One region of the Paraburkholderia sp. A1RI-2L genome, then DNA from elsewhere that is predicted to be linked to it. Evidence: riboswitches for the same ligand, from Rfam matches in the RefSeq annotation. Region 1 holds a riboswitch; the other holds the start of a gene.
The links. Region 1 has a riboswitch for glycine ahead of PWP93_RS22805 (D-amino acid dehydrogenase). Riboswitches for the same ligand answer to the same signal wherever they lie in the genome.

Region 1 (14,784 bases):
GGTGTCGCCGCCTACTTCCGGGCACTCGACACAGCGGAGCACGGCCCCCATGGAAGGGTTAGGACGCCAAAGCCCGTCGGTGTGGTAATTGTTCTCGTAAGGGTTCTTTGCTTCCGAGCGATAGATTCGCACGAGCCCTGGGTGTTCCGGATCGCTTCCCGCAACGGGATGATCCTCGAGTTTGCCGAACCTGCGCGCAAACGCGACATGCTCTTCCCGCGAGAGATCCTGGTTGCGGAAAAAAAGGACCCGGTGCTTGAGCAGCAGCGCCTTGATTTCCGCAAACAGCGATGCATCCCGGGATGCATCGCCGAGGCTCACGCCGGCCACCTCGGCGCCGATGCATGCCGTCAATCTTTCTACGTTGATCATGAATGATGTCTCCTTGTATCTGGCGGGGTTTCCGCAGCATCTCCACGGTCGCCGTCCCTATACCGGTGGCGGCTTGCCCTGCGAAGCCCTGAAGTTTTGCTGTCCTTGTTGTTGAACAAGATATCAGCAATATATATTTATGTCGACATAAATTGAAAGATTCAGGGGCCGTGGCTGGCCACCCGGATTTGCAGCGGCATCACCATTGCAATCGCGACACCGAGCGCCGCCCTGAGTCCGTGCATCATCTTCATCGTCGTTCTCCGTTTCGTGATCGAGTCATCAAAAGCTATGGCGCAGGCCAATCATTGCTGCCGTGGTCGATACGCCCGGTGCGACGGGCTGGCCGTACATGATCGTCTGGTTCATGGCGCCGCGGTTGGCGACATATCCGACCTGCGCGGAGAGGATCGTCCGCTTGGACAGGCTGTAATCCGCGCCCACTGCAAATTCACTCGAGTGGTTCGCCGAGTCGTTGCGATCCTTCAAGTAATAGAACCCGGACGTCACCCTGAAGTACGCCGTGAACTGATAGCCGAGGCCGCCGGATATCATTTCGTAATCCGATCGTTTCGTGTTCGAAGGATTCTTGCCGATGCCGTATGACGCCGATACCGAGATTCCCCGGAAGGTGTACTTCGCGCCGAAATAGTAGAAGCGGTTGTTGTCGAGCCCGGTCGGCGTGGCCGCCGCAAGGTTCGTGTCGTGGGCGTTGTAGTAGACGGCGGACAGATTGAGACCGTAGTTCGAATACCTGAGCACCGCGGATTCGCGCGTGCCGCCCTGAATCTGGCCCGGCATGCCTCCCGGCGCGTACTCGAGCGCGGCCGACGCGCCGTGGAATTTCGGCGACTGGTACACCAGCGCATTGCTGTCGTACAGCGCACCGATCGGCACGTTCGTGTTCGTGCCAGGCCAGCCGGCGGCCTGGTTCAGTCCGAGCCAGGCCCCCAGGATGCTGCCGAAGTACTCGGCAGCACGAACGTCGGTATCAGCCATTGCATAGATCATTGGCGTGTACTGCCGCCCGGCGTCGAAGGTGCCGAACGGCCCGGAGACGCCCACGGTCGACTGCTGGTTGAACACCGCGGCGGCCCCGGTCGTGTCGGCCAGTCCACGCTTGCCGTTGCTGCTGTTGAACACGCCCTGCATGCGGAAGTTGACCTTGTAGCCGCCACCGACGTCCTCGGTCCCCTTGATGCCCCAGAAGCTTCCGTAGAGGCTGCCGTCCTTGATGCCGAACACATGCCCGTTGTTGTGCGCGTTCGGCGCGAACGACGACGCAGCCGTGCTTTGATAAAAGAAGCCCGAGTCAATCGCGCCGTACAACGTGACCGATGATTGCGCGTGCGATGCACTGGCGAATACCGCGAGTACCGCTGCGCCGCCCCACTTCAATTTCATTGAGTCTCCTCTGCTTTTGTGATGGCCGGGGAAACCCGGCCGGATACGGACAGCGCGATCATCGTCTATATTTTTTGATGTCGACATTAATGTTTATACCGAGTCGGGTCGAGAGACTGCGCAAGACATGGGCTTGCGGCAACAAATTACCTTTGAATATTTATGTCGACATTATTGTTTGGTGGGGATACACTCCGATCCACAGTGCCCTCGCAGCGGTCGCAGCCGTTCTGCGGGCCACCCGTGTTCTGACGACCTCACATCTCAATCCGGAGATCCATCACCATGAACTTTCTTGACGGCCACCTGTACCCCGAGAACCAGCAGCCTTTGATCATCACCGCCGCGCCCTATGCACCGGGCTGGATTCCCTCGGACTTTCCGGAGGACATTCCTGTCACGATGGAGGAGCAGATCCAGAAGGCGGTGGATTGCTATGAAGCGGGCGCCACCGTGCTGCATCTGCACGTGCGCGAACCCGATGGCCGCGGCAGCAAGCGCCTGTCCATGTTCAATGAACTGATCGCCGGAGTGCGCGAGCGGGTGCCGGAAATGGTGATTCAGGTGGGCGGCTCGATCAGTTTCGCGCCCGAGTCCGAAGGCCAAGCCGCCAAATGGCTCAGCGACGACACCCGCCACATGCTGGCCGAACTCGATCCCAAGCCCGACCAGGTTACGGTGACCGTAAACACGACACAAATGAATGTGACGGAGCATGCCGGGATGGATGATTTCAGGGGCGTTTCGCGGGGCTTCCCGAATCTTTACGCCACCTACAAGGACATGATCGTTCCCTCGAACCCCAGCTGGGCCGAGGAGCATGTTCGGCGCTTGTCGGCCGCCGGGATCCAGAGCGAGTTTCAGGTCTACAACATCAACAGCTTTGAGACCATCGAGCGGATGATCCGGCGCGGCGTATACAAAGGACCGCTGGTGATGAACTGGGTGGCGATCAGCGGCGGCATGGATCAGGCGAACATCTTCAACCTCGCCAACATGCTGCGTGCGGTGCCCGATGGCGCGGTGGTCACGGTGGAAAGCTCGGTGCTCAATGTGCTGCCCGTGAACATGATCGGGATCGCCCTGGGTCTTCACGTGCGCTGCGGCATCGAGGACGTGCTCTGGAACCAGACCCGCACGGGCAAGATGAGCTCCGTCGAGCAGATCAAGCAACTGGTGCGTATTGCGGGCGAGTTCGGCCGCCCCATCGCGACCGCGAAACAGGCACGCGAGATCATGAAAATCGGCGTTTTCTACGACACGGCCGAGGAGACGCTGCAGGCCAACGGCTTCGCGCCCAATCGCAACGGCGGCAACCAGGGCTTCCTGCGCAAGCCGGACTGAAGCCTTCAAGAAACCATGGAACAGGAGAAAGCATGGCAAAAGTCGTCAAGTTCTACGAAACAGGTGGTCCTGAGGTTCTGAGTTTCGAAGACGTGGACGTGGGAGAGCCTGGGCCGGGCGAAGTACGCATCCGCCACGTGGCGGTGGGTCTGAATTTCGCCGATACGTACTTTCGCGGCGGTACGTACGTGGTCCCGCTGCCTGCCGGCCTCGGCAACGAGGCTGCCGGCGTGGTCGAGGCCATCGGCGCCGGCGTGACCGATTTCGCGGTCGGCGACCGCGTGAGCTACACGGGCTTCATCAACACGCTGGGCGCGTACAGCACGGAGCGGCTGATTTCCGCAGAACTGTTGATCAAGCTGCCGGATGCCATCAGTTGCGAGGCGGCGGCGGCCATGACGATGCGAGGCCTGTCCGCTGCCTACCTGGTGCGCCGCATCTACCCTTTCAAGGCGGGCGACGCCGTGCTGCTGCACGCGGCCGCGGGCGGGGTTGGCCTGATCGTTTCGCAGTGGGCCAAACTGCTCGGGCTGACGGTGATCGGCACCGTGTCCACCAGTGCCAAGGCCGAGGTCGCGCGCGCCCACGGCTGCGATCACACGATCAACTACAGCCATGAAGATGTGGCCAAACGCGTGCGGGAATTGACTGGCGGAGCTGGCGTGTCGGTGGTCTTCGACAGCGTCGGCAAGGACACCTTCATGTCCTCGCTCGACTCGCTCAAACGCCGCGGCCTGATGGTCTGCGTCGGCACCGCATCGGGCAAGATCCCGCCATTCGATCCGCAAATTCTCGCGCGCAAGGGCTCGGTGTACCTGACTCGCCCCGGACTCGCCGACTACATCGCCGATCCCGCCGAAAAGGCGGAACTGGTCGACGAGCTATTCAGCCACGTGGCTGCCGGACGCATCCGCATCGAGATCAACCAGCGCTATGCGTTGCAGGACGCGGTGCAGGCACATCGGGACCTCGAAGCAAGAAAAACCACGGGCTCCTCCATTTTCGTGGTGGAGTGAGGGTTATTGCGGAACGGCGACGGAACCGCGCTGGAGCCGCAGAAGCCGGGATCGATACAAGGTCGTCCGCCGTTCGCCTGGAACACGGCCGCCTTGCCTCGATCGCTGGGTTCGCGGTTCATTTGCCGTTCGTTCAGGTTTAAGACCGCGTATCGCTGTACTCGGCACGATACAGTTGCCGCTTGGGCGCACGCGTACGCTGCCGGGTCTCCCAGCCTTCGGCGAGCCCCACCTCGGCATTCGACGGCGGCAGCATCGGCTTGCCACGCACGAGATCGGAGGCGCGCTCCGCGAGCATGATGGTCGGCGCGTTGAGGTTGCCGTTGGGCTCGGTCGGGAATACCGAGGAGTCGATCACGCGCAAGCCCGTCATGCCGCGCACACGCAACTCGGAGTCGACCACGGCCATGTCGTCCTCGCCCATCCGGCATGAGCCGCACGGATGCATCGTGCTTTCCAGATTCGCCCGCACGAAGGCATCGATTTCGTCGTCGGTTTGCACGTCGGGGCCGGGCGCGAGCTCGACATCGCGGAAACGGTCCATCGCTGGCTGCCCGATGATCTCGCGCGTGAGCCGCACGCAGCGCCGGAAGCCCTCGCGGTCCTCTTCGCGGTCCAGATAATTGAAGCGGATCTCGGGGTGCGCGTACGGGTCGCCCGACGTGAGCCGCACATGCCCCCGGCTCCTGGGCTTGTTCGGCCCGGTGAGCACCATGAAGCCGTGCCCCTTGAACGGCTTGTCGCCGTCGTAGCGCATCGCGGCAGGCAAAAAGTGGAACTGAATATCGGGCCAGCGCAGCCCCGCCTCGGAGCGGATGAAACCGCCGGCCTCGAAATGGTTGCTGGCGCCGAGACCATCCTTGAACAGCAGCCAGCGCAAGCCGATCAGGAACTTGTGCCACGGGTCCATCTGGCCGTTGAGCGTGACGGGCTCCTTGCAGCCGTACTGGATGTAGATCTCGGCATGGTCCTGCAGATTCATGCCAACGCCTGGCAGAGCGTGCCTGACCTCCACGCCCGCCGCGCGCAATGCGTCGGCAGGCCCGATGCCCGATCGCTGCAGCAGATGCGGCGAGCCGATCGGCCCCGATGAAATCAGCACTTCGGCGCGGCAGCGCGCCGTGTGCGTGACGCCGCCCCGGTCGTAGACCACGCCGACCGCGCGCTTGCCCTCGACGATCACCTGCCGCGTCATCGCATTCGTGACCACGTGCAGGTTGGGACGGCTCATGGCCGGGCGCAGATAGGCGTTGGCGGTGGACCAGCGCACGCCGTCCTTCACCGTCATGTGCATCGCGCCGAAGCCTTCCTGCATGTGTCCGTTGCAGTCGTCGGTATGGATGTAGCCCGCCTGCACGCCCGCTTCGATCCATGCGCCGTACAACGGATTTTTCATGTTATTGCCGTTGTTGGTGGAGAGCGGCCCGCTCGAGCCGCGATACTGGTCGCCGCCGAACTTGTAATTCTCGGCGCGGCGAAAGTACGGCAGGCAGTTGCGGTAGCCCCAGCCGCGCGCGCCCAGTTCCTCCCATTCGTCGAAGTCGTACGCATGGCCGCGAATATAGACAAGGCCGTTGATCGACGACGATCCGCCCAGCACCTTGCCGCGCGGACAGTGCAGTTGGCGTCCGTTCAGATGCGGCTCCGGCGCGGTCTGGTATTTCCAGTTGAACTTGCGCGTGTTCATCGGCATCGAAAACGCGCTCGGCATCTGGATGATGATGCTGCGGTCGCTGCCGCCGTATTCGAGCACCAGTACGCTCACGGACGGATTCTCGGTGAGGCGGTTGGCCAGCACGCAGCCCGCCGATCCCGCACCCACGATGATGTAGTCGTATTCCCGGCTTTCCATGATGAATTCCTGATTCGTTATCCTGACGATATCGCGCTCAGAAGCGCTGCTCGCCCGTGGTGTACTGAGGCATGGTCTTTTCGATATGCGAGATCAGCGCGTCCTCGCGGCGCAGATCGAGCGAGCGGCTCAGCACGTAGTACGCGATGCCCGAGACGAACAGACCGACCAGCCACGCGAGGTCCACGCTTCCCATCGCTCGCGCGAACGGGCCGACATAGACTTCGTTGGCGCCGTCGAAGATGCAGAAGAACGGGACCATTGCGGCGAAGCCAATGGCATACGACATCAGGCCGCGCGCGCCCCACATGCCGTAGATGTTGTCCTGCGGCAGGAAGAAGTGCGGGATCGCGTAGCGGCCCTTGCGCACGAAGAAGTAGTCGGTGAGGTTGACGGCCGTCCACGGCACGAGGAAGTAAAGCATCACGACGAGATAGATGTTCAGGACCGCGAGCCCCTTGCCCGACGTATAGATGCTGAGTGCGACCCCGAGCTGCAGCACCACGACAAAGAGAATCGCCAGTACGCGCACCCGGGGCGTAGGCTCGATCTTCCTGAACGAATCGAGGCCCGTGATCGCCGTGAGTTTCGCGCTGTAAATGTTCATCGCGATCACGGGAAGGAACGCCACGATCGTGATCGCCACCACCACGCTGCCGAGGCGCGGCGACAGATCGCTGCCCACCTGGTTGAGCGCCACCAGCACGTCGGTGGCGTGCAGGTGGTCGCCGAGCCAGCCGCCCACCGCGATCATCCACGCCCCCGAGAGCGACGCTCCGAGGAACACCGCGGCGATCAGCCGGCCGCTCGGCGTGTTCTTCGGCAGATAGCGCGAATAGTCGGACACATAGGGCGCATAGGCGATGTTGTAGCTCGCGGCGGCGGCAAACTGCGTGATGAAGCCGGTCAAGGTGAAGCCGAGCGGCGCGGGCGGCGGCGTGCCGGGCAGCGCTGCCGGCAGCGGCAGATCGGGCACCCAGTGCATGAGCACCGCCAGGGTGACGAGGCCATACAGCGGCAGCGAGAGATACAGCGCCCATTTGAAGCTGCGATGCATCCAGTCGTGCCCAAGAATCGCCAGAATTGCCGCAGGCACGGTGACGACGAGCGCCACCTTGAGCGGATCCCAGCCGAACAGCGCCTTGAGTCCCTGCATCATCAGCACGAGGTTCACGATGTTGAAGCCCGCGAACACGAACAGCGTGGCGAGCAGCACGAGCACCACGCCGCGATAGCCGAACTGCGCGCGCGACTGGATCATCTGCGGCAGGCCCAGATGCGGGCCCTGCGAGCCGTGAAACGCCATGAACAAGGTACCGAACATGATGCCCAGCGTGCCGGCGACCGTTGTCCATAGCGCGCTCAGTCCGACGCTCGGCCCCACGAAGCCAATCGTCATGGTGAAGAACGTGAAGTTGCCGAGAAACCAGAACGGTCCCTGGCGCGATAGCCGGTCGGTGCGCTCGGTTTCCGGAATGAAATCGATCGAATGACCCTCGATCGCGCCATGCTCGCCGGCGGCGGCCGTTGGCGCTGCGATCGTTGCTGCGACTCTGTCGTGTGCTTCCATCGTGTGCCCCATGTCGTAATGGACGATGCTGCGTAAAGATAAGCCTGGGTAAGATGCGAGGGAGGCCCCGCCCTACGCGTCGTTCAGCGTGATCCAGACGGCTTTCGTCTCCATCAGCGAGTCGAGCTGCTCGGCGCCGAGGTCCTTGCCGAAGCCCGACGCCTTGAAGCCGCCGAACGGCATCGCCGGATCGATCATGCTGTGCGCGTTCACGTAGACGCTGCCCGCGCGCAGCTTCGGCACCAGCGCATGCGCGCGGTTCAGATCGCGCGAATAGATCGCGGCGGCGAGTCCATAGGGCGTGTCGTTGGCGAGCGCAATCGCCTCGTTCACATCGTCGAACGGCGCGCTCACGAGCACGGGGCCGAAAATTTCTTCCTTCACGATGCGCATGTCCGGTCGGCAATGCGCGAATATCGTGGGCTGAACGAAATAACCCGAGCCTTCCACGTTGCGCCCGCCATACACCAGTTCCGCTCCTTCGCGCCGGCCGGTTTCGATCCAGGACGTCACGCGGGCCTTTTGCTGCGCCGAAACCAGCGGGCTGATGAAGCAATCGCGATCGAGGCCCGGCGCAATCTTGAGCGTGCGCGTGTAGTCGATCAGCGCGGCGAGAAAGCGCTCGTGCACGCCGCGCTGCACGTAGAGGCGGCTGCCCGCGTCGCACACCTGCCCCGAGTTGAAGAACATGCCGTTGGCCACCGCGCGCGCGGCGGCCTCGATGTCCGCGTCGTCGAGCACGAGCACCGGGGACTTGCCGCCCAGCTCCAGCGTGACGCGCTTGACGCCGTCGACCGCCGCGCTGCCGACGTCGCGCCCCACCGCCGTGGAGCCGGTGAACGTCACTTTGTCGATGCCGGGATGGCGCGCCATTGCCGCGCCGATCACGGTGCCGCGCCCGGTCACCACGTTCACCACGCCATCGGGAATGCCGGCCTCCTGCACGAGTTGCGCGAAGCGCAAGGTCGAGAGCGAAGTCAGCTCCGCGGGCTTGATCACCGCCGTGCAGCCCACCGCGAGCGCCGCGGCCAGCTTCCACGCCAGGGTTTGCAGCGGGAAATTCCACGGCACGATGATGCCGACCACGCCCACCGGCTCCTTGCGCGTATAGGCCAGATAGTGGCCGGGCAGCGAAGGCTCGACGGTGCGGCCGTGCAGCTTGGAAGCCCAGCCCGCGAAATAGCGCCAGGTGTCGATGGTGCCCTGGATGTCCACGTCGCGCGCATTCGCGACCGACTTGCCGACGTCGATGGACTCGATCTCGGCGAGCTCGTCGGCGTGGGCCTCGATGAGATCGGCGAGGCGGTGCAGCAGGCGCTCGCGTTCGAGCGGCTTCAGACGCCGCCAGGCGCCGCCGTCGAACTGCGCGCGCGCCGCAGCGACCGCGCGATCGAGGTCGCCGGTCGTGGCGAGCGGAATCTGCGTGATGACGCCTTCGGTGGAGGGCTCGACCACGTCGAGCATCTCGCCCGCGCCGCCCGCCACGAACGCCCCGCCGATCAGCATGCGCTGCGGCTGCTCGAGAAAGCGCCGCGTCTCCTCGCGCACGCCGAACTGCTCCAGATAGTTTCGTACGATGGATTCCAAGGTTGTCTCCTGATCTCGCGCGCCGTCGCGCCGTCGTGCCGTCGTGCCCTCGCTGCGCGCGTGTTGACGTTGGGTGCCGCTATCCGCAGGGAGGCCTCAGCGCGGCCGCTGGCTGCGCGCGTGAAAAATGAAGCCGATGGAATTCAGCAGCAGCTGCGCCGCGAGAATCGGCGTGACGCCCGCCGGATCGTATGCCGGGGCCACCTCGACGAGGTCCATGCCCACGACGTTGCCGTGACTGCGGCGGGCCAGCCCCTGGATGATTTCGAGCACCTCGTAGTAGGTGAAGCCGCCATGGCTCGGCGTGCCCGTGCCCGGCGCGATGGACGGATCGAAGCCGTCGATGTCGATCGTGATGTAGTAGGCGCGGCCCTCGGGAATGCGTTCGAGCACGCCTTGCGTGCCGAGCCGGCGCACGTCGCGCACGGACAGAATGTCCGAGCCCGCTGCGCGCGCCGCATCGTAGTCGCTGCGGTTCGACGAAGAAACGTTGCGGATACCGAGTTGCGTCATGCCGCTGATATGCTGCATTTCCGAGGCGCGCCGCAGCGGATTGCCGTGCCCGTAGCGCACGCCATGGCGCTCGTCGACGAAATCCAGATGCGCGTCGAAGTGCACGATGTGAATGGGACCGCGGCCCTCGAACGCCTGAATCACGGGTGCGTGAATCGAATGATCGCCGCCCAGCGTGATGGGCATCGCGCCGTTCGCGAGGATCTTGCGCACGGCGCTTTCGATGTTGGCGTTGCTCGCCGCCATGTCGGTGTGGACAATGTCGGCGTCGCCTACGTCCACCATGCGGACTTGATCGCGCGTCAGATAGAGCGCGTCGTCTTCGTGGTCGTATGCGCCCGCATGGCCGAACGAGAACAGCGTGGATGCCTCGCGGATGCTGCGCGGCCCGAAGCGCGCGCCCGAGCGCCATTGCGTGCCCATGTCGTTGGGGGCGCCAAGAATTGCCACATCGGCGTCGATGCGGTCCCAGTCGAGGCAGACCGGCGATTTCGCGAAAGTGCAATGTCCCACGAACGGCAAGTCCAGCCGCCCGCTTTCGTACGTATTGCCCGGCATGAGTGTCTCCGTGTGTGATCCGCTGGCTGATCCAGTCAGTAATCGGTGAACGACCCGGTTTCTGCCGGGCCGCCGCTTTGAGACACTATGTGCGCATTATTTTTGACCAAAAATCCCGGGTATCAGATGTTCATATCGGAATATCCGAAGCAAGCGATTATGGAGAACGCGGGCAATGATGCAACTGCGGGACGTCGATCTCAAACTGCTCAGGGTTTTCATGCATGTCGTTCGCTGCGGCGGCTTCTCCGCGGCCCAGGCGACCCTGAACGTGAGCCAGTCGACCATCAGCGAGCAGATGACCACGCTGGAAACGCGCCTCGGTCTCAAGCTGTGCGAGCGCGGCCGCGGCGGCTTCCGCCTGACCGAGCACGGACTTGCCACCTATGAGGCGGCCCAGCGACTGCAGGTGGCCGTCGAGGCGTTCTGCATGGACACGGACGCGCTCAAGCAACATATCGCCGGCAGGCTCTATCTGGGCATCATCGACAACACGGTGACGGACCTCGCCTCGCCGCTGCCGCGGGCCTTGCAGAAGTTCGTCTCGCGGGGCGACGACGTGCATGTCGACGTCTACGTCGGCACGCCGGCGGAACTCGAAGAGCGCGTGCTCGACGGCCGGCTCCATGTCGCGATCGGCCACTTCCCGATTCACGTGCCGGGGCTCGCCTACACCGAGCTCTATCTCGAGCCCGATGGGCTCTATTGCGGCAAGGGCAATCCGCTCTTTGCCGGGGCACGGGAAAACGGCATTCAGATCGAAGCCATTGCCACGAGCCGCATCGCCGCGCGCGGCTACCTGCAGCAGCACGACCTGAAGATGCTGAGTGCGAGCAAGGCCGCGGCGACCGTCGACAACGTCGAGGCGCAGGCGATCCTGATTCTCTCGGGCGCGTATATAGGATTCCTTCCAAATCACTACGCGGCGCGCTGGGTCGAGCGCGACGAGATGCGGCGCATTGGCCCGGAGCAGTTCGGCATGCAGTCGCCCTTTTGCGCGGCGACGCGCCGGGCCTCTGCCGTACCTTCTATTTTGCAGGCCTTCATGGTGGACCTGCACGAAGTCTGGGTGCATGAACACGCGGACCAGCACGCGGACGAAAAGCCGCCCGCGCGCCGCAAATAGCCGCGCCGCCCGCGTGCTTGCGCGGGCGGCCATGAGGTGCTGCGGTCAAGTCAAGCGACGATGCCGCGACGCTCAGGCGGTCGCCAAGCGAACGTCCTGGGCACTGCCCGCCATGCCCTCGATCAGCGCGGCGACGTTCTCCGCCGTTGCCGCCGACAACGTCCAGCCGAGGTGCCCGTGCCCGGTGTTGTAGAACACGCCCGGCATGCGTCCCCGGCCGACCTTCGGCAGCATGCTCGGCAACATGGGCCGCAGTCCGGCCCACGGGATCACGCGCGAGGTGCTGACCTGCGGGAACAGGCGCCGCGTCCACTCGACGAGCGGCGCGACGCGGTCGGCGCGAATGTCCCGGTTAAGGCCGTTGATCTCGGCCGTGCCGGCCACGCGGAAGCGCTCGGCGCCCAGCCGGCTTGTGACGATCTTGGCGCTCTCGTCGAGCAGGCTGACCCATGGCGCCGCGCGCTGGCTCGTCTCGTCGTCGAGGCATACGGTGATCGAATAGCCCTTCACCGGATACACGTTCACGCGGTCGCCCAGCATCGACGCGAATGCGCGGCTGTTGACGCCCGCGCAAACGACGATGCGCTCGAACCTCGCGTCGTGAGCGGCGCCCTGCTGCGTCGCCGATACCGTAAAGACACCGTCCGAATCGCGCCGGATCGCCGTGATCTGCGTGTCGTGGCGAAACTCCACGCCGTGCCGCACGCACGCTTGCGTCAGGCCGCGCGTGAACTTGTGGATGTCGCCGGTCGAATCGGAGGGCGTGAAGAAGCCGCCGTAAAACGCGCCCTCCAGCGTGGGCTCGATCTGGCGGATCTCGGCTGCGGTCACCGGCCTGCGGTCGAGACCGCCTTCGGTCAAGATGGCGTTGACCTTCGATGAAGCGTCGAAGCTCTTGCGGTCCCGGAAGATGTGCAGGATGCCGCGCTGTTCCAGGTCGAATTCGATCCCCTCCTTGCGCGCGGTCTCGAACAGGTGTTCGCGGGCCGCGATGGCAAGGCGCACGGTTTCGAGCGTGTTTGCCCGATAGTTCGGAATCTGCCGCAGGAACTCGGCCATCCACGAATATTTGTGCCAGCCCGGCAGCGGGTTTACAAGCAGCGGCGCGTCGCGCGTGAGCATCCAGCGCAGGCCTTTGATAACGGTGGCGGCGCTGTTCCAGACTTCGGCGTTGCATGCGGAGAGTTGGCCGCCGTTCGCGAACGAAGTCTCCATCGCGCTATAGCGATGGCGTTCGAGCACGGTAACGCGAAAACCGCGCTTGGCGAGGGCGTAAGCGGTCGTGACGCCGGTAATCCCGGCGCCAATAATGGCGATTCGTGACATGACATGGTCCAGATTAGATTGAGCACTTGTCGTTTCCGACACCTGTGCCCCATCTGTCCATGTACCTGAGAGTTTCTTTCCGCGCCGGCGCTGGACGCGCCGGCGCGGAAATCTCCTTCGGTGGGCGCGTTCGCGCCGCTCTCCAGATGTTCTTGCTGCAGGGTCCTTGTGCCTGAGAGTTTCCGGGGCGGTTGCTCCGTCGGCGCCGTCAGGTGCTTTCGCAGTGACGGTCTCTCCCGCTGCAGCGTGTCGAACAGCGCAACGATAGCGGGCCGTTATTGCGCTTGCAAGCGATTTTCGCTGGCACGCTGCTCATGGGCCGTTGACCGCCGCGCTCGGGGAGCGCATGCATCAATGCGCGAGAATGCCCATCGCCGTCTTCTTCAACTCCAGAAAATGCGGCTCGAACGCGACCTCCGGCGTGCGCGGGCGGTCCAGCTCGATGGGCACGTCGAGCGCCACCCGCCCAGGACGCGCCGAAAGCACCACGAGCCGCGTGCCGAGAAAGATCGCTTCGTCGATGTCATGGGTGATGAACACGATCGTGCAATGAAGCTTCTCCCATAGCTCGGTCAAGAACGTCTGCATGGAATGGCGCGTCTGCGCATCAAGTGCGCCGAAGGGCTCGTCCATCAGCAGCACCTTCGGCTTCATGACGAGCGCCCGCGCGATCGCCACGCGCTGCTGCATGCCGCCCGACAACTCGTAGGGCTTATGTTTGGCGAACGATTCCAGGCCGATGATGCGCAGGATCTCCGCGGAATCCTTGCGCCGTTGCTCTTTGGGAACCCCGTGCAGCGAAGGACCGAACTCGATGTTTTCTTCCACGCTGAGCCACGGAAACAAGCCGGCCTGCTGGAACACCACGACACGGTCGGCGCCGGGCTGTTCCTTGACCTCGCCATCGATATAGATGTTGCCCCGCGAGGGCGACGTCAGACCGGCGAGCAGGTGCAGCAAGGTCGTCTTTCCGCAGCCGGAAGAGCCGAGCACGGTGATGAATTCGCCGCCCCGGAACTGCAGATTGATGTTTTCCAGTGCCGTGGTGGCGCCGAAAGTCTTGTACAGGGAATCGATGACGATGTTCAAGTTCGTCTCCTGTTCGACGGTCAGACCGTCAATGGATCAATGCGCGAATGAGTCAATGCGCCAACGCTTTCGAATACTGCGGCGCGACGTTCGCGTCGAAGTTCGCCGGCACGGACGGGATACGCCCGATCTGGTTGAGCACCTTGGCGGTATTCACCAGCGTCTGGTACGTCGCGGAGGTTTTGACGCCGGCGTCGAGGCCCATCACCTTGGGCGTGGTCTGGTCGGCGCCGGAAAAGAGCTCGTAACCGGCGAGCTCGCTCGTCGCAACCGGCACGGTCACGCCGGTGGCCTTCGCCATCTCGGCGATCGCCTGGTCGCGATTCTTCATCGTCACCTGATAGCCCGCGTCGAGCGCCTTGACGAAGCCGGTCACCAGGTCCGGATGCGCTTTCGCCCATTCCGCGTTGGCGATGCACACGTTGTAGCTGGAAGCTTCGCGCGGCAGGTCGCCGTCGGTCTTGATGGCCTTGCCGCCGGCTGCGCGCAGCGCGCTGAAGACCGGATCCCAGACGATCGCCGCGTCGATCGCGCCGGTCACCCACGAGGTGCGCATCTGCGGCGGCGCCATGTTGACCTGCGTGACCGATTCATACGGCACGTGCGCTTGCGCCAGGAAGGTCGCCAGTTCGAAGGAAGCCTGCGAGCCGGCCACGATCGCGATCTTCTTGCCTTTGAGCCCTGCCACGTCGTGGACGCCGCTATCGGGCTTGACCACGATGCCGGCCGCATTGGTATAGCGCTCCTGGTTGTACACGATGGCCATCGGCAAGCCCTGGGCGATGGCGGTGACGAGCGGCGGCACGCCAAGCCCGCACATGAACGTGAGGCTGTTCGACGCCAGCGCGCTCATGGCTGCCGGGCCCGAGCTGAAGAGCTTGTACTCGACATTGGCGTTCATATGCTTTTCGAACAGATGCTCGGCCATCGACACCATGTACGGATCGGCGCCGTTGTCCTCGTAGCCGATGATGACTTCGGGCTTGCCCTGCGAGTAAGCCGCGCCGGGCACCAGGCAGCTGCTGGC
Region 2 (14,784 bases), on a different contig from region 1:
TCGACCGCGCCGATCTGGCAGGCCACGCCTGTGGAAGCGCGCGCGGATTGCCTCGCACGCGCTGCCGACTTGCTCGAAGCGCAGATGCACACGCTGATGGGCCTGATCGTGCGCGAGGCGGGCAAGTCGCTGCCCAACGCCGTGGCGGAAATCCGCGAGGCCATCGACTTCCTGCGCTATTACTCCACGCAGATTCGCGAAGAGTTCTCGAACGACACGCATCGTCCGCTCGGCCCGGTGGTGTGCATCAGCCCGTGGAACTTCCCGCTGGCGATCTTCATGGGCCAGGTGGCCGCCGCGCTCGCCGCCGGCAACACGGTGCTCGCGAAGCCCGCTGAACAGACGCCGCTGATCGCTGCACAGGCGGTGCGCATCCTGCGCGAAGCGGGCGTGCCGGCGGGCGCGGTGCAACTGCTGCCGGGCGACGGCGAGACCGTGGGCGCGGCGCTCGTCGCCGATCACCGCACGCGTGCCGTGATGTTCACGGGTTCGACCGAAGTCGCGCGCCTCATCAACAAGACGCTTTCGCAGCGCCTCGATTCGGATGGCCGTCCGATTCCGCTGATCGCCGAAACGGGCGGGCAGAACGCGATGATCGTCGACTCGTCGGCGCTGGCCGAGCAGGTCGTCGCCGACGTGCTGCAAAGCGCGTTCGACTCGGCGGGCCAGCGCTGCTCCGCGCTGCGCGTGCTGTGCCTGCAGGAAGACGTGGCGGAGCGCACGCTCGAAATGCTCACGGGCGCGATGAAGGAACTCGCGGTGGGCAACCCCGATCGTCTGTCGGTCGATGTGGGCCCGGTGATCGACATGGAAGCGAAGCGCGGCATCGACGCGCACATCGGCGCGATGCGCGAAAAGAGCCGCAAGGTCACGCAGATGCCGATGGCCGAGAGCTGCGCAGCGGGCACCTTCGTGCCGCCGACGCTGATCGAAATCGACAGCCTCGAGGAGCTCAAGCGCGAAGTGTTCGGACCGGTGCTGCATGTGATTCGCTATCGCCGCAGCCAGCTGGACAAGTTGCTCGAGCAGATCCGCGCGACGGGCTACGGCCTTACGCTCGGCATCCATACGCGCATCGACGAAACGATCGCGCATGTGATCGGCCGTGCGCACGTGGGCAATATCTACGTGAACCGCAACGTGATTGGCGCGGTGGTGGGCGTGCAGCCGTTCGGCGGCGAAGGGCTCTCGGGCACGGGTCCGAAGGCCGGTGGCGCGCTGTATCTCTCGCGTTTGCTGGCCAAGCGTCCGGCCGGGCTGCCGCAGTCGCTCGCGAAAGCGCTCGTGGTGGATGCGCCGCAGGCGGAAAACGGTGCGCCGCAATCGACCCACGCGACGCTTACGACGCTGCGCGACTGGCTCATCGCCGAACGCGAGCCCGCGCTCGCGGCGCGCTGCGACGGCTATCTGCAATACGTGCTGGCGGGCGCAACGGCCGTGCTGCCGGGGCCGACCGGCGAGCGCAATACCTACACGCTTTCGGCGCGCGGCACGGTGCTGTGCGTGGCGTCCACGCCGACCGGCGCGCGCGCGCAGCTTGCGGTCGTGCTGGCCACGGGCAATCGGGCGTTGTTCCAGGGCGCAGCCGGCGAGGCGCTCGTGAGCGCGCTGCCGGCCGAGCTGAAGGCGCACGTAGCAGTGAAGAAGAGCGCCGACGCCGAATTCGACGCCGTGCTGTTCGAGGGCGACAGCGACGAGCTGCTCGGCGTCGTGAAGGACGTGGCCAAGCGCGGCGGACCGATCGTCTCGGTGCAGGGCGTGGCGGCGCATGCGCTTGCCAATGGCGATGAAGACTACGCACTCGAACGTCTGCTTACGGAGCGTTCGGTGAGCGTGAATACCGCTGCGGCAGGCGGAAATGCGAATCTGATGACGATTGGCTAGACTTCACGGTCGCAAGAACCGTCCCCCAGGGACAAGGAAGCGGCAAGGCGAGACCCGAAGCCGCTCATTCGATACACCAGGTACCAAGGAGAAAACATGCAACACACCATGAAGCAGCTGGCAGGCGCAACGCTGGTTGCCGCACTGTCGCTGGCGGGGACGGCAAACGCGCAGCAAGCGCAGGACGTCAAGATCGGTTTCGCCGGCCCGATGACGGGCGCGCAAGCGCACTACGGCAAGGACTTCCAGAACGGCATCACGCTCGCGGTCGAGGACATGAACGCGACCAAGCCGGTGATCGGCGGCAAGCCGGTGCATTTCGTGCTGGACGCGGCCGACGACCAGGCCGACCCGCGCACGGGCACGACCGTCGCGCAAAAGCTCGTCGACGATGGCATCAAGGGCATGCTCGGCCACTTCAACTCGGGTACCACGATCCCTGCCTCGCGCATCTACGCGAACGCCGGCATCCCCGAGATCGCGATGGCGACGGCGCCGGAATACACGCAGCAAGGCTTCAAGACCACGTTCCGCATGATGACCTCGGACACCCAGCAAGGCTCGGTGGCGGGCACGTTCGCGGTGAAGAGCCTCGGCATGAAGAAGATTGCCGTGGTTGACGACCGCACGGCCTACGGCCAGGGTCTCGCCGACCAGTTCGCGAAGGCAGCGAAGGAAGCGGGCGGCACGATCATCGACCGCGAGTACACGAACGACAAGGCCGTGGACTTCAAGTCGATCCTGACCAAGCTGAAGGCGCAGAAGCCGGACCTGATCTACTACGGCGGCGCGGATTCGCAAGCGGCCCCGATGGTCAAGCAGATGAAGTCGCTGGGCATCACGGCACCGCTGATGGGCGGCGAGATGGTGCACACGCCGACCTTCCTGAAGATCGCGGGTGACGCGGCGAACGGCACGGTGGCGTCGCTCGCCGGACTGCCGCTGGAAGAAATGCCGGGCGGCAAGGACTATGTCGCGAAGTACAAGAAGCGCTTTGGCGAAGACGTCCAGACCTACTCGCCGTACGCCTACGACGGCGCAATGGCGATGTTCGCAGCCATGAAGGCCGCGAACTCGACGGACCCGGCCAAGTACCTGCCGTTCCTCGCGAAGACCAACATGCCGGCCGTGACGACGAAGGAACTCGCGTACGACACGAAGGGCGACCTGAAGAATGGCGGCATCACGCTGTACAAGGTTGTCGACGGCAAGTGGACGACGCTGCAGAGCGTGGGCGGCAAGTAAGCGCTGCGCTCGCGGTTGATCCGCAAGTTGATGTAAGAAGCCCCGCAGGGTTGAAGCCTGCGGGGCTTTTTTATGCGCTCATCTTTTAAAGGTGAGTTTATTCAGGAATCCAAGCGATTCATTCTCCGCGCGCTTTCCTTCCCTGCTCGCGAATCTGCTCGAGCGACGCAGCAGGCGTGCTGGCCTCCTTCGTCACGCGAATCTCGATCAGCGCCGGCCTGCCTGCCTCGAGCGCGCGTTCCAGCGCCGGCGCGAATTGCGCTGTCGTCGTGACGATTTCGCCGTGCGCGCCGAACGATTGCGCAAATGCTGCAAAGTCGGGGTTCGTGAGCTGCGTGCCGTGCACGCGGTTCGGGTAGTTGCGCTCCTGATGCATGCGAATCGTGCCGTAATGTCCGTTGTTCACGACGATGAACACGACCGCGAGGCCGTATTGCATGGCCGTCGCCAGTTCGGGTGCGGACATCATGAAGCAGCCGTCGCCGGCGAGCGCGACCACGGCGCGCTCGGGGTAAAGCGACTTCGCCGCGATCGCGGCAGGCACGCCGTAGCCCATCGCGCCGCTGGTGGGTGCAAGCTGCGAGCGAAAATCGCGGTACGCAAAGTGCCGATGCAGCCAGGTCGCGTAATTGCCCGCGCCGTTCGTGACGATGGCGTCGTCGGGCAGGCGCGCGCGAAGCTGTTGCATGACTTCGCCCAGTTGCACATCGCCGGGCATGGGGCGCGGCGCGCGCCATGCGAGATACGCTTCGTGCGCGGCGTGGGCGGAGCCCGCCCACGCGGGTGCGGCGGGCGCTTCTAGCGCCGCGAGTTGCGCCGCCATCTCGACCAAACCCGAGACGATCGGCAGATCGGCGGCATAGACGCGGCCCAGCTCCTCCGCGCCCTGATGCACGTGGATGAGCGTCTGCTTAGTCTTCGGAATGTCGAGGAGCGCGTAGCCGCCGGTGGTGGCTTCGCCAAGGCGCGGGCCGAGCGCGAGCAGCACATCGGCCTCGCGGATGCGCGCGGCCAGCGCCGGATTGATGCCGAGCCCCACGTCGCCCGCATAGTTCGGGTGATCGTTGCTGAGCGTGTCCTGGAAGCGGAACGCAAGTCCCACCGGCAACTGCCATCGCTCGATGAAGCGCTGCAGGTCCGCGCACGCATCGCGCGTCCAGCCATGGCCGCCCGCGATCACCAACGGCTTCTTCGCCGCGGCGAGCAGCGTGCGTAGCCGTTCGATCTGTGCAGCCGACGGCGACGCCTGCACGCGTTGCGCGGCAGGCGCGATGTGCTGGGCTTGCGCTGCGGGAATCGCGCCGCTCAGCATGTCCTCGGGCAGCGCGAGCACGACCGGGCCGGGGCGCCCCGATGTCGCGACATGGAACGCGTGGCTCAAATACTCGGGCACACGGCGCGCGTCGTCGATCTGCGCGACCCACTTCGCCATTTGCCCGAACATGCGCCGGTAGTCGATCTCCTGAAACGCCTCGCGGTCCATCTGATCGCGCGCGACCTGGCCGATCAGCAGGATCATCGGCGAGGAGTCCTGAAAGGCCGTGTGGACGCCGATCGCCGCATGCGTCGCGCCGGGGCCGCGCGTGACGAGCGCGATGCCGGGCTTGCCGGTGAGCTTGCCGACCGCTTCCGCCATGTTGGCCGCCGCCGCTTCGTGGCGGCACACGAGGGTGTCGATGCGCGCGGTCTCGTCGGCGAGTGCATCGAGCACGGCGAGGTAGCTCTCGCCGGGCACGCAGAACACGCGCTCGACACCGTTGGCGACGAGCGCGTCCACGACGAGGCGCGCCCCGGTGACGGTCGCGGAATCGGAAACGCGGGCTGAATCGTCCGGCTGCTGCATCTGCATGATGATCAAGTCTCCTTCGTTCGTGATGTGAATACGTCCGAATCAAGTTTGAATTGCGCCGGAAGCCCGCGCATCAGCACTCGACGATGTTCACCGCGAGCCCGCCGCGCGACGTTTCCTTGTACTTCGTCTTCATGTCGGCGCCGGTCTCGCGCATCGTCTTGATGACGGAGTCGAGCGAGACGTAGTGCGCGCCGTCGCCGCGCAGCGCCATGCGCGCGGCGTTCACGGCTTTCACCGAGGCCATCGCGTTGCGCTCGATGCAGGGAATCTGCACCATGCCGCCCACCGGGTCGCAGGTGAGGCCGAGGTTGTGCTCCATGCCGATTTCGGCGGCGTTCTCCACCTGCTTCGGCGTGCCGCCGAGCACAGCGGCCAGCGCGCCCGCGGCCATCGAGCAGGCCACGCCCACTTCGCCCTGGCAGCCGACTTCCGCGCCCGAGATCGACGCGTTGAGCTTGTACAGAATCCCGATGGCCGCGGCCGTGAGCAGGAAGTCGATCACGCCTTGCTCGTTGGCGCCGGGCGTGAAGCGCACGTAGTAGTGGAGCACGGCGGGAATGATGCCTGCCGCGCCATTGGTGGGCGCGGTCACGACGCGTCCGCCGGCGGCGTTTTCCTCGTTCACGGCGATCGCGTAGAGGTTGATCCAGTCGATCATCGAGAGCGGGTCTTGCAGCGCGCGCTCGGGGTTGCCGGTGAGCGCCTTGTAGAGCTGCGCGGCGCGCCGCTTCACCTGGAACGGGCCGGGCAGCGTGCCGTCGGCGTCGGGGTTGTTGATGCCGCAGCCGCGCGACACGCACGATTGCATCACGTCCCAGATGCGCAGCAGGCCCGAGCGGATTTCCGCGTCGCTATGCCAGACGCGCTCGTTGTCGAGCATCAGCTGCGCGATGCTCTTGCCCGTCGATTGGCACATCGCGAGCATTTCGGCGCCCGTGCCGAACGGATGCGGCAGTTGCTGCGCGGCGGCCAGCACTTTGGTGTTGGCCGCGCCCGCGGTGACCACGAAGCCGCCGCCCACGGAGAGATAGGTGCTCTCGCGCAGCGTCGCGCCGCTCGCGTCGAGCGCGCGCAGCTTCATGCCGTTCGGATGCTCGGGCAGCGCCTGGCGATAAAAAGCGATGTGCTCCTTCTGCACGAACGGGACGACGTGGCTGCCGAGCAGCGCGAGCTGGCGCGAGACGCGCACGGTTTCGAGGCGCTCGGAGATGGTATCGGGGTTGACGGTGTCGGGCGCGTCGCCCATCAGGCCGAGCATCACGCCGCGGTCGGTGCCGTGGCCCTTGCCGGTCGCGCCGAGCGAGCCGTACAGCTCGACCTTCACGGAGGCGGTGGACGCGAGCAGTCCATCGCGCTCGAGTCCTTCCGCGAACATCAGCGCCGCGCGCATCGGCCCTACGGTGTGCGAACTCGACGGCCCGATGCCGATTTTGAAGAGATCGAAAACGCTTACTGCCATGGGTACTGCTCCTGCTTCGTCTAGTCGGTTTCAATGAGTGCCGCGCACGCCTGGTCTCGCTGCCCGCCGCACCCACCGCGACCACGGCGCGCTTGTCAGCGCGCCGGCAACGGCAGACAGACGGCCAGCCACGCCGGCGGCGTGGGCGCGAGACGTAGCGCGATTGGCGTATAGCGGCCGTCCAGTCGGGCGGCCAGGTGATATAGCTCGGCGGCGTTCTTCGGATCCCATGCGCCGGTGTAACCGGGCAACCCGGCTTCGCGGCGCCTGGCGTCGAACGGCACGCTCGAACGTACGAATTCCTCGTGGGTCTTCTCGCCCATCGCATAGGGCGTGAGCCAGTTCAGCGCGCCCGCGAGCGTCGCGCCGTTGGTTCCACGCTCGGGCAGCCAGTTGCGGTTGTGCCGGCGCGCGGCGAGCGCGGCGGCCACCAGCGGCTCCAGGTCGTAGGTCACGTAGTGCAGCGCATCGCGCTCCGTGAAATCGAGCGTCGCGCCGTCGGGCGCGACGTTGTTGCCAATCTGTTCGATGAACAGCCGCTGCGCCGCCGCAATCAGCTTGCGGTTGTCGAGCGTGAACGCCGCCATCGCTATCAGTTTGACCCGGTGGCTTTGCCAGTTGTTCGCGAACGTGCCCGTGAGCGGGCGCGGCTGCTCGTCCACCTGCTTGATGTAGCCGTTCACGAACTTGTTCAGGAACACCATGGTGGCGTTGCGCGTTTTCACGGGCAGCGCGCTCGCGGTCATGTCGTAGGCGAGAATCAGCCCGTCGAAGTGCGTTTCGTCGATGGGGTTGAAGCTCGGCTGATAGGTCGTGACCCACGCGAACAGAAAGCGGTCGACGAGTTTCAGGTAGCGGTCGTCGCTCGTGGCGCGCCAGGCGAGCGCCGCGTTGCGCATCAGGTCGAGTTCCTTCTCGGCCTCCACGCTCTGATCGTAGATGCCCTCGTGCGGGAGTGTGCCTTCCGTGTGCAGCCGTGCCAGCGGATGCGGCACGTCGTTCACGTGCGCCTGCACCTCGGCCACGAGCGCTTTCACGCCCGGATCGGCGTTGGTGCGCTCGCTCGTCTGCAGCGCGGGCGCCGCGCAGAAGTTCATGGCCGCATGGGCGAGATTCGCCGCGCCCGGACCAGCAAGTCCCATGCCGAACAGCCAGGCCGTGACGAATGTCCGCGCGTGTTGGCCCGATGCACCCTTCGTGGCCCGCGTGGCTTGTGTTGCCGCCGGGGCATGCCCGGTCAAGGCCGTTCCCACCTTCCGCGCCATGCGCGACTCCCTGGTTCAAGGCTGACAGGTGTGTGATGTTAACGGTTTGGCGCGAGTTTGCGGGGGCAAATGTGCGGCGAGCAAAAACCGCCGCGGCTCCTCGCGGAGCGTGCGGCGGCTGCTGGTGTTGCATTGACTGGGCGATCAGGCGCGTTTTATTCGCCCTGGCCGGCGTTTTCGCTCGCATATTTGCCGATCGGCACGCACGAGCAGAACAGGTTGCGGTCGCCGTAGACGTTGTCGGCGCGGCCAACCGGCGGCCAGTACTTGCGCCCGACGAGCGACGCCACCGGATAGGCTGCCTGCTCGCGCGAGTAGCCGTGCTGCCACTCGTTGGCGACCACGACCGCTGCCGTATGCGGCGCGTGACGCAGCGGGTTGTCTTCCTTGTCCGCGCGGCCCTCTTCCACGGCGCGGATTTCCTCACGGATTGCAACCATGGCGTCGATGAAGCGGTCGAGCTCTTCCTTCGACTCCGACTCGGTCGGCTCGACCATCAGCGTGCCCGGCACCGGGAAGCTCATGGTGGGCGCGTGGAAGCCGTAGTCCATCAGGCGCTTGGCGACGTCGTCCACGGTGATGCCGCTCGAATCCTTGATGGGGCGCAGATCGAGAATGCACTCGTGCGCGACCAGGCCGCCCGGGCCGCTGTAGAGCACCGGATAGTGCGGCGCGAGCTTCTTCGCGACGTAGTTCGCGTTGAGGATTGCCATTTCCGTTGCGGCGGTGAGGTTGGTCGCGCCCATCATCGCGATGTACATCCACGAGATCGGCAGGATCGAGGCCGAGCCGTAGGGCGCCGCGCTCACCGCGCCGATGCCGTTGCCCTGGTCGGTCGAGCGCTTGTAGCCCGAGGAAAGCTGGTTCGGCAGGAATTGCGCGAGGTGAGCGCCCACCGCCACCGGACCGACGCCGGGTCCGCCGCCGCCGTGCGGAATGCAGAAGGTCTTGTGCAGGTTCAGGTGCGAGACGTCGCCGCCGAACTGGCCGGGGGCCGCGAGGCCCACCATCGCGTTCATGTTCGCGCCGTCCACGTAGACCTGGCCGCCGTGCGCGTGCACGATCTCGCAGACTTCGCGCACGTTGCCTTCGAACACGCCGTGCGTCGACGGATACGTGATCATGATCGCCCCGAGCTTCGCAGCGTGCTGTTCGGCCTTGGCCTTGAGGTCGGCGAGATCGATGTTGCCCTGGGCGTCGCACGCGACCACCACGACCTGCATGCCGGCCATCTGCGCCGAAGCCGGATTGGTGCCGTGCGCCGAAGCGGGAATCAGGCAGACGTTGCGATGGCCTTCGCCGCGCGAGGCGTGGTACGCGTGGATGATGAGCAGGCCCGCGTACTCGCCCTGCGAGCCCGCGTTCGGCTGCAGCGAGACGGCGGCGTAGCCCGTGGCCGCCACCAGCATCTGCTCGAGCTGATCGACCATCTCGCGATAGCCGACGGTCTGCTCGGTGGGCGCAAACGGGTGGATGCGGCCGAACTCGGGCCACGTGACCGGCAGCATCTCCGAAGTGGCGTTGAGCTTCATCGTGCACGAGCCGAGCGGGATCATCGAGCGGTCGAGCGCGAGGTCCTTATCGGCGAGGCTGCGCAGATAGCGCAGCATTTCCGTTTCCGAATGATGGCAGTTGAAGATCGGATGCGTGAGGTACGCGCTCTCGCGCACGAGCGCGGCCGGGAACGTGGCCGCTTCCTGCGCCACGAGTTGTGCGTCGAGCGCATCGACCGAGGGCGCTTCGTTTGCGAACGCGGCTTGCGCGAACACGGCGAGCAGATCGGCCAGATCGCCGCGCGTGGTGGTTTCGTCGACGGAAATGCCCACGCGCGTCTCGCTCACGCGGCGCAGGTTCATGCCGCGCGCGAGCGCCGCGTCGTGCAGCGCCTGGGTGCGCGCGCCTGCTTCGAACGTGAGCGTGTCGAAGAACGATTCGTTCACGAGCGTGTAGCCCAGTTGCTTGGCACCCGCCGCCAGAATGGCCGCGACGCGGTTCACGCGCTGCGCGATGCGTTTGAGGCCCTGCGGGCCGTGATAGACCGCGTACATGCTCGCCATGATCGCGAGCAGGGCCTGCGCCGTGCAGACGTTCGAAGTGGCCTTTTCACGGCGAATGTGTTGCTCGCGCGTTTGCAGCGCGAGGCGCAGCGCCGGGTTGCCCTGGGCGTCGACGGTCACGCCGACGAGACGGCCCGGCATCTGGCGCTTGAATTCGTCCTTCACCGCGAGATAGGCCGCGTGCGGGCCGCCGAAGCCCATCGGCACGCCAAAGCGCTGCGAGTTGCCCACGGCCACATCGGCGCCCCATTCGCCCGGCGGCGCGAGCACGGTGAGCGCGAGCAGGTCGGCGGCGGCGATGACCGAGCCGCCGGCTGCGTGGACGGCGGCGGCGAGTTCGCGGTAGTCGCGCACATCGCCGTTCACGCCAGGATACTGGAGCAGCACGCCGAACGCGCCTGCTTGCGCCGCCTCGGCGGCGGGACCGACCTTCACCTCGACGCCGATCGGCTTCGCACGCGTCTTCACCACTTCGATGGTTTGCGGCAGCACGTCGTCGGCGACGAAGAACACGTTCGACTTCGACTTGCCCACGCGCTGCACGAGCGTCATCGCTTCGGCGGCGGCGGTGGCCTCGTCGAGCAGCGACGCGTTCGAGATCGCGAGGCCCGTCAAGTCGACGATCATTTGCTGGAAGTTCAGCAGGGCTTCGAGGCGGCCCTGCGAGATTTCCGGCTGGTACGGCGTGTAGGCCGTGTACCAGGCCGGGTTTTCGAGCACGTTGCGCAGGATCACGGCCGGCGTGTGCGTGTCGTAGTAGCCCTGCCCGATATAGGAGCGGAACACCTGGTTCTTGTCCGCGAGCGCGCGCAGCGCGGCAAGCGCTTCGGCTTCCGAGCGCGGCTGCGAGAACGGCCCGAGCGGCAGCGTCTCGTTGCGGCGGATCTTCGCCGGAATCACCGCATCGATCAGCGCGGCGCGCGAGGCGAAGCCGAGCGCGTCGAGCATCGCCTGCTGGTCGGCCGAATCGGGGCCGATGTGGCGGGCGGCGAAAGCGTCATGCGCTTCGAGCGCAGCAAGCGAGAGCGGGGAGTTCATCAGACGATCCGGGTGTTCGAGCTTCATGGGGGTTCCGGGTTTTACTACCGGCACGGGCGGCGCGGGTTGAAGTGCGCGCCGTCCGCGCCGTTACGGTTAAGACAGGGTTGCCTGCTGAATGGCCGATCAGGCGCCGATGGCCTTTTCGTACACAGCAGCGTCGATCAGCGCGTCGAGCTTGGCGTCGGCGGCCGGCTTGATCTTGAAGAGCCACGACTCGTACGGGGCGCCGTTCACCTGGTCCGGGGTGTCGACCAGCGCCGAGTTCGATTCGATGATCTCGCCCGCGACCGGTGCGTAGATGTCCGAGGCGGCCTTGACCGACTCGATCACGGCAACCGCGTCGCCGGCGGTGACGGCGCGGCCCGCATCAGGCAGTTCGAGGAAGACGATGTCGCCGAGGGCTTCCTGCGCGTGATCGGTGATGCCGACGGTCAGCGTGCCGTCGGCTTCGGTGCGGATCCATTCGTGCGATTCGGTGTATTTCAGATCGGCCGGGATGCTCATGGTTGCTCCAGTGCGTGGTTCGTTATGGCTTGAAAGAGGGGGGGCGTGCGTGGCGCGGATCCTCGCGGATCGCCTTGGCTCAAGCGGCGAGCACCTTGCCGTTGCGCACGAAGGGCAGTTTTACCACGCTTGCGGGCAGGGCCTTATCGCGGATCAACACCTGCACGACGTCGCCCGGCTGCACGCCCTGAGGCACGCGCGCGAAGGCGATCGATTCCTGCATCGTCGGCGAGAAGGTGCCGCTCGTGATTTCACCTTCGCCCTGCGGCGTGACGACTTTCTGGTGCGCGCGCAGCACGCCGCCGGCCTTGCCGTTTTCCTTTTGCAGGATCAGGCCGACGAAGGCCATGCGCGAGCCGTTGGCTTCGAGCACGGGGCGGCCGACGAAGTCGCGCGGCTCCTTCATGTCGACGGTCCAGGCAAGGCCCGCGTCGAGCGGCGAGACGGTGTCGTCCATGTCCTGGCCGTAGAGATTCATGCCCGCTTCGAGGCGCAGCGTGTCGCGCGCGCCGAGGCCGCAGGGCTTCACGCCCTGGCGCTGCAGGGCGTCCCAGAACTCACCCACGGCGGCGGCGGGCAGCACGACTTCGAAGCCGTCCTCACCGGTGTAGCCGGTGCGAGCGATCATCAATTCGCCGAACGGCGAGGCTTCGATCTTCGCGGCGTTGAAGGGCTTGAGCAGTTCGGTGGCGCTGCGCGAGGCGGGCGCGACTTGCCAGACCTTTTCGCGTGCGTTCGGGCCCTGCACGGCGACGATCGCGAGATCGCGGCGCGGCGTGATGGTGAGGCCGAAGCCGCCTTCGGCGTTGAGCTTCTCGAACCAGGCGATGTCTTTTTCGGCGGTGCCCGCGTTGACCACGGTGCGGAACGAATCTTCAGCAAAGTAATAGACGATCAGGTCGTCGATCACGCCGCCTTCGGGGTTCAGCATGCACGAGTAGAGCGCCTTGCCCGGCGTGACGAGCTTGGCCACGTTGTTGGCGAGCGCGCGGGCGAAGAACTCGCGCGTCTTCGCGCCCGAGAAGTCGACGACGCACATGTGCGAGACGTCGAACATGCCGGCATCGGTGCGCACGGCGCGATGCTCGTCGATCTGCGAGCCGTAGTTGACGGGCATGTCCCAGCCGCCGAAGTCGACCATGCGGGCATTGAGCGCGCGATGCGAGTCGTTCAGCGGGGTGCGTTTGAGTTCGGTCATGGGGCCTCAGGCGGTCACGAAAAATCGCGCGAAAACGAAAAAGGCCATGCAGGAAACGCCACAGGCCCAATGCCTGGGGTCGGTTCTTGCATGGCCCCTCTGTCCTCGATACCTGAGAGATTGCGCCGTGCTTGATGGTGCTCGATGGCGCGCGCCCCTTCGGTGGGCAGCCTGAACGCCAGGAGTTACGATCCTCCGCCGCCGTTCTACTGCCGCTCTCCAGAGTTGCGGATTCGAAATTCACGCGCTGCGCTGGAAGGCGAGCGGGCGATTCGAAGGTCCGGCGCGCACGGTCCTTTTGCCTGAGAGTTTGTGGGTTGCCCCTTCGGCGGCGCCGCGCATTGCACCCGCTCGATGGCAGGGTGCGACAAACGGCGCGCTCTCCCGGCGCGCGCAGCGATTGTGCGCGACGCTTGGGCGGTGTGTCAATGCGGAAAAAATCGGGGCAGGCGGCGCGCGGCTGGCTGCACAGCGCGTCGCCTGAGGTGCCGGGTTACTCTCCGATCGCGCGCGCCGCCGTATCCAGCTCCTGGTTCAGAACGTGTTGCTCGTCGGCGGAGATGCCGCCGCCGTGCTGGCTGGCCATGTCGTGCGCTTCGCCGCGGATCGTGTCGAGGCGGTGATGGAGCGCAGCGCCCTGGGGCGGCGGATAGTAGCCCTGATTCACGCGCATATCGATGCGGCGGGCCAGATTGTCGAGGCGTCCGTCGATCTGATGCAGGCGCTCCACGGCCATATCATGCGGGCTCGGGCCGGGATTCGGGGCCACCACCACGGTGGGGCGCGGGGCGGGCTGGTTGACCACGCACGCAGCGAGCGTCGAGATGAGCGCGCCGGCGGCGGCGTAGCGGATGGCACGGTTCAAACGGGTCATTGAGACTCTCCTTGTTTGCAGCTTCTCGTCGTCGTTGCTGCATTTTTTTGCGTCGTACGTCCGCAAACGTGCCGCGCGCGCCGCCCGATGACCCGGGTGCGGCGCGCACTTGTAACGATTTGTTCAGACCTTTCAGCCGCGTCGGTGAAATGCAAGCTGCGAGGCGGGCGGCTCAAGCCGCACGCGTGAACGCAATCGTGCGGCCTTCGGCTGCGCTTTGCGTGGCGATCTCGATGATGCTCATCACGTCAATGGCATCCTGCGGGCTCACCGGGAATGGCTCGCCATCGCGGATCGCGGCGGCGAACGCGCGATAGAGATCGGCGTAATTGCCGGCGGCGTTGGGCACGGTGCGCTCGGCTTCCGTGCCATCGTCGGCGAGTGTGTGCAGGCGGCCCGCTTCGTTGCCTTCGCCGAAACCGGGCTGGCCCGGACGCAGCCCCGCCTTCAATTGATCTTCCTGCGTATCGAGCCCGTTCTTCAGGTAGCTGCCGCGCGTGCCATGAATCACGAAGCGCGGCGCGAACGCGGCCAGCGCGCTCGCGTGGAGCACGGCGTCATGGCCGGGGTAGCGCAGCACGAGATGCGCGTAGTCGGGCGCGCTGGCATTGTCGCGGCGCGTGTGGACGAACGCCGTGACTGCCTCGGGCGCACCGAACAGCGCGAGCGCCTGGTCGATCAGATGCGGCCCGAGGTCGTAGAGCAGGCCGCCGCCGCGCGTGGCGTCCTCGCGCCAGCGCTGGCGCACCTGCGGGCGGAAGCGGTCGAAATGCGACTCGAAGTGCGTGACGCGCCCCAGCGCGCCGTTCGCGAGCAGCTCGCGCACGGTGAGGAAGTCGCCGTCCCAGCGGCGGTTGTGGAACGGCGCGAACACGAGGCCACGCTGCTTCGCGATGGCCGCGAGCGTGCGCGCCTCTTCAGCGCTGAGCGTGACCGGCTTGTCGACGAGCACATGCTTGCCGCGCTCCAGCGTGCGGCGCGCGAGCTCGTAGTGCGTGTCGTTGGGCGTGGCGATCACTACGCATTCGATGGCGTCGAGCGAGAGCAGGGCGTCTAAGTCCGGGACGATCGCGGCGTCCGGGTAGTCGGCCTGCGCGCGCTCGGCCTGGCTCGTCGCGATGACGGCAAGCGTGGCGGCGCCGCTATGGGCGATCACGGGAGCGTGGAAGGTCTGGCCGGCGAAGCCGTAGCCCATCAGGCCGATTTGCAGGGGGGCAGTCATGAAGCGCGTCCTCTTTCCAGCAATGAAGCGGCGCGGCGCGAGCCGTCGCCGGGGGTGGCGGGAGCCCGTCATTGTGGCACGCGTAGCAGGGGCGACGCGTGAACGGCCTCGGGGCCGCATCGATGTGAAGCCGCCTCGTGTTAACATCGCACCTCTCGCGTGAGAGGCCGCAGCGCTGTTGAG

Region 2: another riboswitch for glycine. It lies ahead of gcvT (glycine cleavage system aminomethyltransferase GcvT); the one in region 1 lies ahead of PWP93_RS22805 (D-amino acid dehydrogenase).

The regions. Positions count from the first base shown of each region.
Region 1 is NZ_JARBTA010000002.1:1,734,602-1,749,385, forward strand. It holds gene PWP93_RS22760 (TauD/TfdA dioxygenase family protein) at 1-372, opposite strand, end outside; gene PWP93_RS22765 (porin) at 655-1,776, opposite strand; gene PWP93_RS22770 (3-keto-5-aminohexanoate cleavage protein) at 2,062-3,120, shown strand; gene PWP93_RS22775 (quinone oxidoreductase family protein) at 3,153-4,136, shown strand; gene betA (choline dehydrogenase) at 4,276-5,988, opposite strand; gene PWP93_RS22785 (purine-cytosine permease family protein) at 6,026-7,558, opposite strand; gene PWP93_RS22790 (aldehyde dehydrogenase family protein) at 7,631-9,145, opposite strand; gene speB (agmatinase) at 9,242-10,216, opposite strand; gene PWP93_RS22800 (LysR family transcriptional regulator) at 10,392-11,342, shown strand; gene PWP93_RS22805 (D-amino acid dehydrogenase) at 11,415-12,668, opposite strand; glycine riboswitch at 12,819-12,918, opposite strand; gene PWP93_RS22810 (ABC transporter ATP-binding protein) at 13,020-13,757, opposite strand; gene PWP93_RS22815 (ABC transporter substrate-binding protein) at 13,810-14,784, opposite strand, start outside.
Region 2 is NZ_JARBTA010000001.1:2,852,044-2,866,827, forward strand. It holds gene putA (trifunctional transcriptional regulator/proline dehydrogenase/L-glutamate gamma-semialdehyde dehydrogenase) at 1-1,884, shown strand, start outside; gene PWP93_RS13065 (branched-chain amino acid ABC transporter substrate-binding protein) at 1,981-3,129, shown strand; gene PWP93_RS13070 (thiamine pyrophosphate-binding protein) at 3,248-4,972, opposite strand; gene PWP93_RS13075 (L-serine ammonia-lyase) at 5,052-6,440, opposite strand; gene PWP93_RS13080 (alginate lyase family protein) at 6,536-7,582, opposite strand; gene gcvP (aminomethyl-transferring glycine dehydrogenase) at 7,861-10,827, opposite strand; gene gcvH (glycine cleavage system protein GcvH) at 10,927-11,307, opposite strand; gene gcvT (glycine cleavage system aminomethyltransferase GcvT) at 11,387-12,505, opposite strand; glycine riboswitch at 12,595-12,738, opposite strand; glycine riboswitch at 12,787-12,902, opposite strand; gene PWP93_RS13100 (hypothetical protein) at 12,999-13,370, opposite strand; gene PWP93_RS13105 (oxidoreductase) at 13,552-14,601, opposite strand.